2 regions of the Streptomyces sp. bgisy027 genome follow, and region 1 is predicted to be linked to the other one. Evidence: riboswitches for the same ligand, from Rfam matches in the RefSeq annotation. Region 1 holds a riboswitch; the other holds the start of a gene.

Region 1 (3,200 bases):
CCGCCCGCACGGCCCTCTCGCACGGGACCGCGGCCCTCACCGCCGTCGTGGCGATCCCGCTCGCCGTCGCCGCGACCAGCTTCGCCCTCACCTACCAGCCGAGGGCGCCCGAGGTGCCGCCCAGGGTGGAGCCGGACAGCGGCTCCCCCACGCCGACGCCGAGCGACGAGGTCGTCTCCCGGCCGCCGGTGACCGACAGCCCCGCGAGTGACGACGGTGACGACGCCTCCGACGAAGACCTCGGTGAAGACCGCTGAGCGCTCCGCCGGGCAGCGGCGCCGGGTCGTCGGTCGACCGCGGGTTCGTGGTGGCTGGCCGCACAGTTCCCCGCGCCCCTGCGGGACGCGGCTGACACGCCCCGGCTCCGGGCGCCGGCGGCCTCCACACGGGTCCGGGGCACGCTCGACCGGCTCTCCGGCGAGATCCGCTGGGCGAAGGTCGCCGTCGCGCGGGCGGGCGGCGAGACGGAGGCCGCGTTCTTCGTGGCGTTCCACCCCGTGCGCCAACAGGCCGCGGTGATCGAGGAGTTCCGCATCCTGCTCGCCGTCTCCGGCGTCGCCCCCATGATCCCGCCGGGCGTCCGGCTACCGGCTCACGCGGAGGTGTCCGGCACGCAACGGCCGTCCTCGGTGCGGTAGTTCCACTTCGCGCCGTTGGTCACGAGCTCCTTCACGGCGTTCACGAACCGCTCGACGTGCTCGTCCGGCGTACCGGCACCGAAGCTGACGCGGATGGCGTTGAGGGACTTCTCGCCGGGTGCCGCCTCCGGGGCGCCGCACTCGCCCTGGGCCTGCGGGTCGCTGCCGAGCAGGGTGCGGACCAGCGGGTGGGCGCAGAACAGGCCGTCCCGGACGCCGATGCCGTACTCGGCGGAGAGGGCGGCGGCGAAGTGGGAGCTGTTCCAGCCCGCGACGACGAAGGAGAGCACGCCGACGCGGGCGGCGTCGTCGCCGAAGAGGGAGAGGACCCGGACCTCGGGCACCTCCGCGAGGCCGGCCCGCACCTTCTCGATCAGGTACTGCTCACGGGCGACGAGCTCGTCGAAACCGGCCTCGGTGAGCGCCTTGCAGGCGGAGGCGATGGAGTAGGCGCCGATGACGTTCGGGGAGCCCGCCTCGTGCCGGGCGGCGCTGTCGTGCCACTCGACGTCGACCCCGCCGTCCTCACGCCGGGACACCTTGCGGCTGGCGCCACCGCCCGCGAGGTACGGCTCCGCCGCGCGCAGCCAGTCGGAGCGGCCGGCCAGGACACCGGAGCCGAAGGGGGCGTACAGCTTGTGGCCGGAGAAGGCGATCCAGTCGACGTCCAGGTCACGGACGCTGACCGCGTGGTGCGGGGCCAGCTGGGCGGCGTCCAGGACGATCCGGGCGCCGTGGGCGTGCGCGGCGGCGGCGAGCTCGCGCACCGGCCACAGCTCGCCGGTGACGTTCGAGGCGCCGGTGACGCAGACCAGGGCCGGGCCGTGGCCCCCGTCGATCGACACGGCGCGGTCGGCGAGGGCGCGCTCCAGGTTCTCGACGGCCTCGCGGTGGGTGCGCGGGGCGTTGAGGTAGGTGACGCGGGCGTCGCGCCAGGGCAGCAGGGAGGCGTGGTGCTCGGTCTCGAAGACGAAGACCTGGCAGTCGGCGGGGAGGGCGGCGGCGAGGAGGTTCAGCGAGTCGGTGGTGGACCGGGTGAAGACGACCTGGTCGTCGTCGCGGCAGTCGAGGAACTCGCCGACCGTCCGGCGGGCGTTCTCGAACAGGTCGGTGGAGAGCTGGGAGAGGTAGCCGGCCCCGCGGTGGACGCTGCCGTAGTACGGCGCGTAGGCGGCCACGTCGTCCCAGACGCGCTGCAGGGCGGGGGCGCTGGCGGCGTAGTCCAGCGCGGCGTAGGTGACTTCGCCGCCGGTGACGAGCGGGACGGTGACATCCCGTCCCAGAACGGGCAGCGGGGAACAAAGGGTCTGGACGGAGGCAGCGGTGGAGACAGACATGACGGAACTCCCGTGAGAGCAAAGAAGAAAGTGAAGGTGGGTGCGCGGAGGCGGGGCTCGGCGGCCCTATCGCATTCGCTTGCTCACGGAAGACTCCCTCGAACGACCAGGACCCCTGGTTTCGAGAGGGGCCCGCGCTTGCCGTAGACCTCGCTGCCTACGGCCTGGTCTTCACCCGGGGCACCCCGCCACGGACGGAGGGTTGCCGGACAGTCGGCCGGGGCCTCATGACTGTCACTCATGACCTGGTACAGGAACGTACGCGAGATGATCGTCGTCCCGCAACCCGTGTCCGGATCGCGGGACGACGTCACGCACTCACTGGGCGTTGCTCGCGGCGACCCACCGCTCCAGCGTCCGCTTCGCGGACCCCGAGTCGATGGACTCCGCCGCCTTCGCCATACCGGCCCGGATCTGCTCCGTCAGCGGCCCGTCGCCGGGCTCCAGCGCCACCAGCGCCGCCGCCGAGTTCAGCAGTACGGCGTCCCGCACCGGCCCCGTCTCGCCGTCCAGCAGGCGCCGGGCGACCTCGGCGTTGTAGGACGCGTCGGCGCCGCGCAGCGCCTCCACGGGCACGAGTTCGATGCCGACGTCGCGCGGGTCGAAGGCCTCCTCGGTCACCTTGCCGTCGCGTACCACCCACACCCGCGAGGTGGCGGTGGTCGTCAGCTCGTCGAGGCCGTCGTCGCCGCGGAACACCAGCGAGGAGTTGCCGCGTTCGGCGAAGACGCCCGCGACGATCGGCGCCATGCGCGGATCGGCGACGCCGACCGCCTGGGCCCGCACCTTGGCGGGATTGGTCAGCGGACCGAGCACGTTGAAGGTCGTCCGGATGCCCAACTGCCCGCGCGCCGCGGCCACATGGCGCAGCGACGGGTGGAACTTCACCGCGAAGCAGAAGGTGATCCCGGCCTGCTCGGCGACCTGTGCCACCCGGTTGACGGGCAGCTCCAGATTGACGCCGAGCTTCTCCAGCACGTCCGAGGCGCCCGACGCCGACGACGCGGCCCGGTTGCCGTGCTTGACGACCTTCGCGCCGGTGCCCGCGATGACGATCGCCGACATCGTGGAGATGTTGACGGTCTTCGCGCCGTCGCCGCCCGTGCCGACGATGTCGACGGTCGGCCCCGGCACCTCGATCACGTTCGCGTGCTCGTACATCGTCCGGACCAGTCCGGTGATCTCCTGCACCGTCTCGCCCTTGGCCCGCAGCGCCACCACGAAC
Region 2 (3,200 bases), on a different contig from region 1:
ACGTCGTCGTCGTTGACGTAGACGTTGACGAACCGGCGCAGCTTGCCCTGGTCGTCGAGCACCCGGGCGGCGATCCCGGTGTGGTTCTTCTCCAGGTCGGCGATGACCTCGCCGAGGGTGGCACCTTCGGCGGCGACCTCGGCCTGCCCGCCGGTGTAGGTGCGCAGGATGGTCGGGATGCGGACGTTGACGCTCACGATGAAACCTCCGGTCAGGTGTACGGGCCCAGGGGCGCGGGGCCGTGTTCGATCTGCGGCTGCCGCCGCGTGGGCGCGACCAGCCCCCACCGGCCCGCGGACGAAAAACGACTAGGCGAGGCCGGCCTCGCGGAACGAGTCCAGGTTGGGGCGGATTGTCGCAGTGAGCCCCGTGCCGGCCACCGCGTCCAGCGTCTTGAGGCCGTCGCCGGTGTTCAGCACGACGGTGGTCCTGGTGGGGTCGAGGACGCCGTTCTCGATCAGCTTCTTCGTCACGCCCACGGTCACACCGCCGGCGGTCTCCGCGAAGATGCCCTCGGTCCGGGCGAGGATCTTGATCGCCTCGACGACCTGCTCGTCCGTCACATCCTCCACGAACCCGCCGGTGCGGCGCGCGATGTCGAGGACGTACGGCCCGTCGGCCGGGTTGCCGATGGCCAGCGACTTGGCGATGGTGTTCGGCTTCTGCGGACGGACCACGTCGTGGCCGGCCTTGAACGCGGTCGACACCGGCGAGCAGCCCTCGGCCTGCGCACCGAAGATCTTGTACGGCTTGTCCTCGACGAGCCCGAGCCTGATCAGCTCCTGGAGCCCCTTGTCGATCTTCGTGAGCTGCGAGCCGGACGCGATCGGGACGACCAACTGGTCCGGGAGCCGCCAGCCGAGCTGCTCGCAGATCTCGTACGCCAGGGTCTTGGAGCCCTCGGCGTAGTAGGGCCGCAGGTTGACGTTGACGAAGCCCCAGCCCTCGCCGGCCGGGTCGCCGATCAGCTCGGAGCAGAAACGGTTCACGTCGTCGTAGTTGCCCTCGATGCCGACGAGCTCGCCGCCGTAGATCGCGGCCATGACGACCTTGCCCTGCTCCAGGTCGTGCGGGATGAACACGCACGAGCGGAAGCCGGCACGGGCGGCCGCGGCACCCACCGCGCCGGCCAGGTTGCCGGTGGAGGAGCAGGAGAGCGTGGTGAAACCGAAGGCGCGGGCGGCCTCCAGGGCCTGGGCGACGACGCGGTCCTTGAAGGAGTGCGTCGGGTTGCCGGAGTCGTCCTTGACGAACAGCTTGCCGGCGTCGACGCCGAGTTCGTTCGCCAGGTGGTCGGCCTTGACGAGCTTGGTCCAGCCGGGGTTGAGGTTCGGCTTGTCGGCGACGTCGGCCGGGACGGGCAACAGTGGCGCGTAGCGCCAGATGTTCGCGGGGCCCGCTTCGATCCGCTTGCGGAGCTCCTCGGCGTCGTGGGCCGAGAAGTCGTAGGCGATCTCCAGCGGGCCGAAACACTCCTCGCACGCGAAGACCGGGCCGAGCGGTACCCGGTGACCGCACTCGCGGCAGGAGAGCGCCGCGGCGGGGCCGAGGTCTACGGTGGATTCGGTGGTGCTTGCAACAGTCTGCGCAGCCATGTGAGGCGAGGCCCTTTCTCCTCATCTTCCTCACGACGCATCTCGCCGTGAGACGGATTTGGCACCTTCCCTAGCCGGGAGCCTCGCGGAGACGATCAGCCGTGACGATCGACGCTGATCTACGAGAACCGACTGGAGGGTTGCCGGGGCTTCATCGGGCCGTATCCCTCTGCCCCTCTGGATGAGCGGTATTCGGTTGTGGACGACGGCCGACCTCGGACATGCGATGGTCATCCGCGTTGTTCAAGACTGTAACCGAACGCCAGGACAGTTGAGATAGCCGTCCGATCCGCGAGATGGATCACAGACCTCCCGACAGTGAGGAGCCGCCGACCGTGCTGGAAGAAGCAGAGCGCTGGCTGAGCAGCCGCTCCTGGTCCGTTGCCGACCGCCCGCTGCATCACATCCTGGCCGCCAAACAGCGCACGGGCCAGTCGGTGTCCGTCGTGCTGCCCGCGCTCAACGAGGAGGAGACGGTCGGCGAGATCGTCTCGATCATCGCCCATGACCTCGTCCGGCAGGTCCCGCTGGTCGACGAGATCGTGGTCGTCGACTCCGGCTCCACCGACCGCACCTCCGAGGTGGCCGCCGCGGCGGGCGCCCGGGTGGTGCACCGCGACGACATCCTGCCGCGCGTCCCCACCGTGCCCGGCAAGGGCGAGGTCCTGTGGCGCTCCCTGCTCGTGACGAGCGGCGACATCGTCTGCTTCATCGACGCCGACCTGAAGGAGTTCTCCTCCGACTTCGTCTCCGGGATCGTCGGCCCGCTGCTCACCGACCCCGGCGTGGACCTGGTCAAGGCGATGTACGACCGTCCGCTGGGGGGTGCGGCCGGGCAGGGCGGCCGGGTCACCGAGCTGATGGCACGCCCGCTGCTCAACATGCACTGGCCGCAGCTCGCCGGCTTCGTGCAGCCGCTCGGCGGCGAGTACGCGGCCCGCCGCAGCCTGCTGGAACAGCTCCCGTTCCCGGTCGGGTACGGCGTCGAGCTGGGCATGCTGGTCGACGCGCTGCACCTGGTGGGGCTGGACGCGCTGGCCCAGGTGGACGTGGGGGTGCGCAAGCACCGGCACCAGGACGGGCAGGCGCTCGGCCGGATGTCCGCCGCGATCTACCGCACGGCGCAGCTGCGGCTGGCCCGCGGGCATCTGGTGCGGCCGTCGCTGACCCAGTTCGAGCGCGGCGAGGACGGTTTCGAGCCGCGTACGTACTCCGTGGACACCGAGGAACGGCCGCCGATGGTGGAGATCGCCGAGTACGCGAAGCGGAAGGTCGCGTAAACGCCGGAAACCGGCCGTATACAGGGCGGACCAGAGCCCTCCAGCGAGCGGAACCGCACGTTTGAGCGTTTCCGGGGCGGGCTAGGTTGAGGCTTATGGCTTCCACGCAGGATGCGCCGGGTGCGCACGGTGCTGCCAAGGTCCTCGTCGCGTCGAACCGCGGCCCGGTCTCGTACGAGGTGCGGGACGACGGCTCGCTGCACTCCAGGCGCGGGGGCGGCGGAGTCGTCTCCGGGCTGTCGGCGATCGGGCCGGACGCGGGCGCCCTGTGGGTGTGCTCGGCGCTGTCCGACGGCGACCGAGAGGCGGTGCGGCGCGGAATCGC

What was found. Region 1 has a riboswitch for S-adenosylmethionine ahead of AC3ETA_RS43770 (aminotransferase class V-fold PLP-dependent enzyme). Riboswitches for the same ligand answer to the same signal wherever they lie in the genome.
Region 2: it holds a riboswitch for S-adenosylmethionine, as region 1 does, so the genes downstream of both, thrC (threonine synthase) here and AC3ETA_RS43770 (aminotransferase class V-fold PLP-dependent enzyme) in region 1, are expected to answer to the same signal.

The regions. Positions count from the first base shown of each region.
Region 1 is NZ_JBYIVZ010000074.1:36,130-39,329, forward strand. Features, by position in the region: gene AC3ETA_RS43765 (small secreted hydrophilic protein) at 1-257, shown strand, start outside; gene AC3ETA_RS43770 (aminotransferase class V-fold PLP-dependent enzyme) at 593-1,975, opposite strand; SAM riboswitch class IV at 2,105-2,221, opposite strand; gene trpD (anthranilate phosphoribosyltransferase) at 2,294-3,200, opposite strand, start outside.
Region 2 is NZ_JBYIVZ010000017.1:97,518-100,717, forward strand. Features, by position in the region: gene AC3ETA_RS19335 (ubiquitin-like small modifier protein 1) at 1-197, opposite strand, end outside; gene thrC (threonine synthase) at 309-1,595, opposite strand; SAM riboswitch class I at 1,614-1,783, opposite strand; gene AC3ETA_RS19345 (glucosyl-3-phosphoglycerate synthase) at 1,931-2,875, shown strand; gene AC3ETA_RS19350 (alpha,alpha-trehalose-phosphate synthase (UDP-forming)) at 2,971-3,200, shown strand, end outside.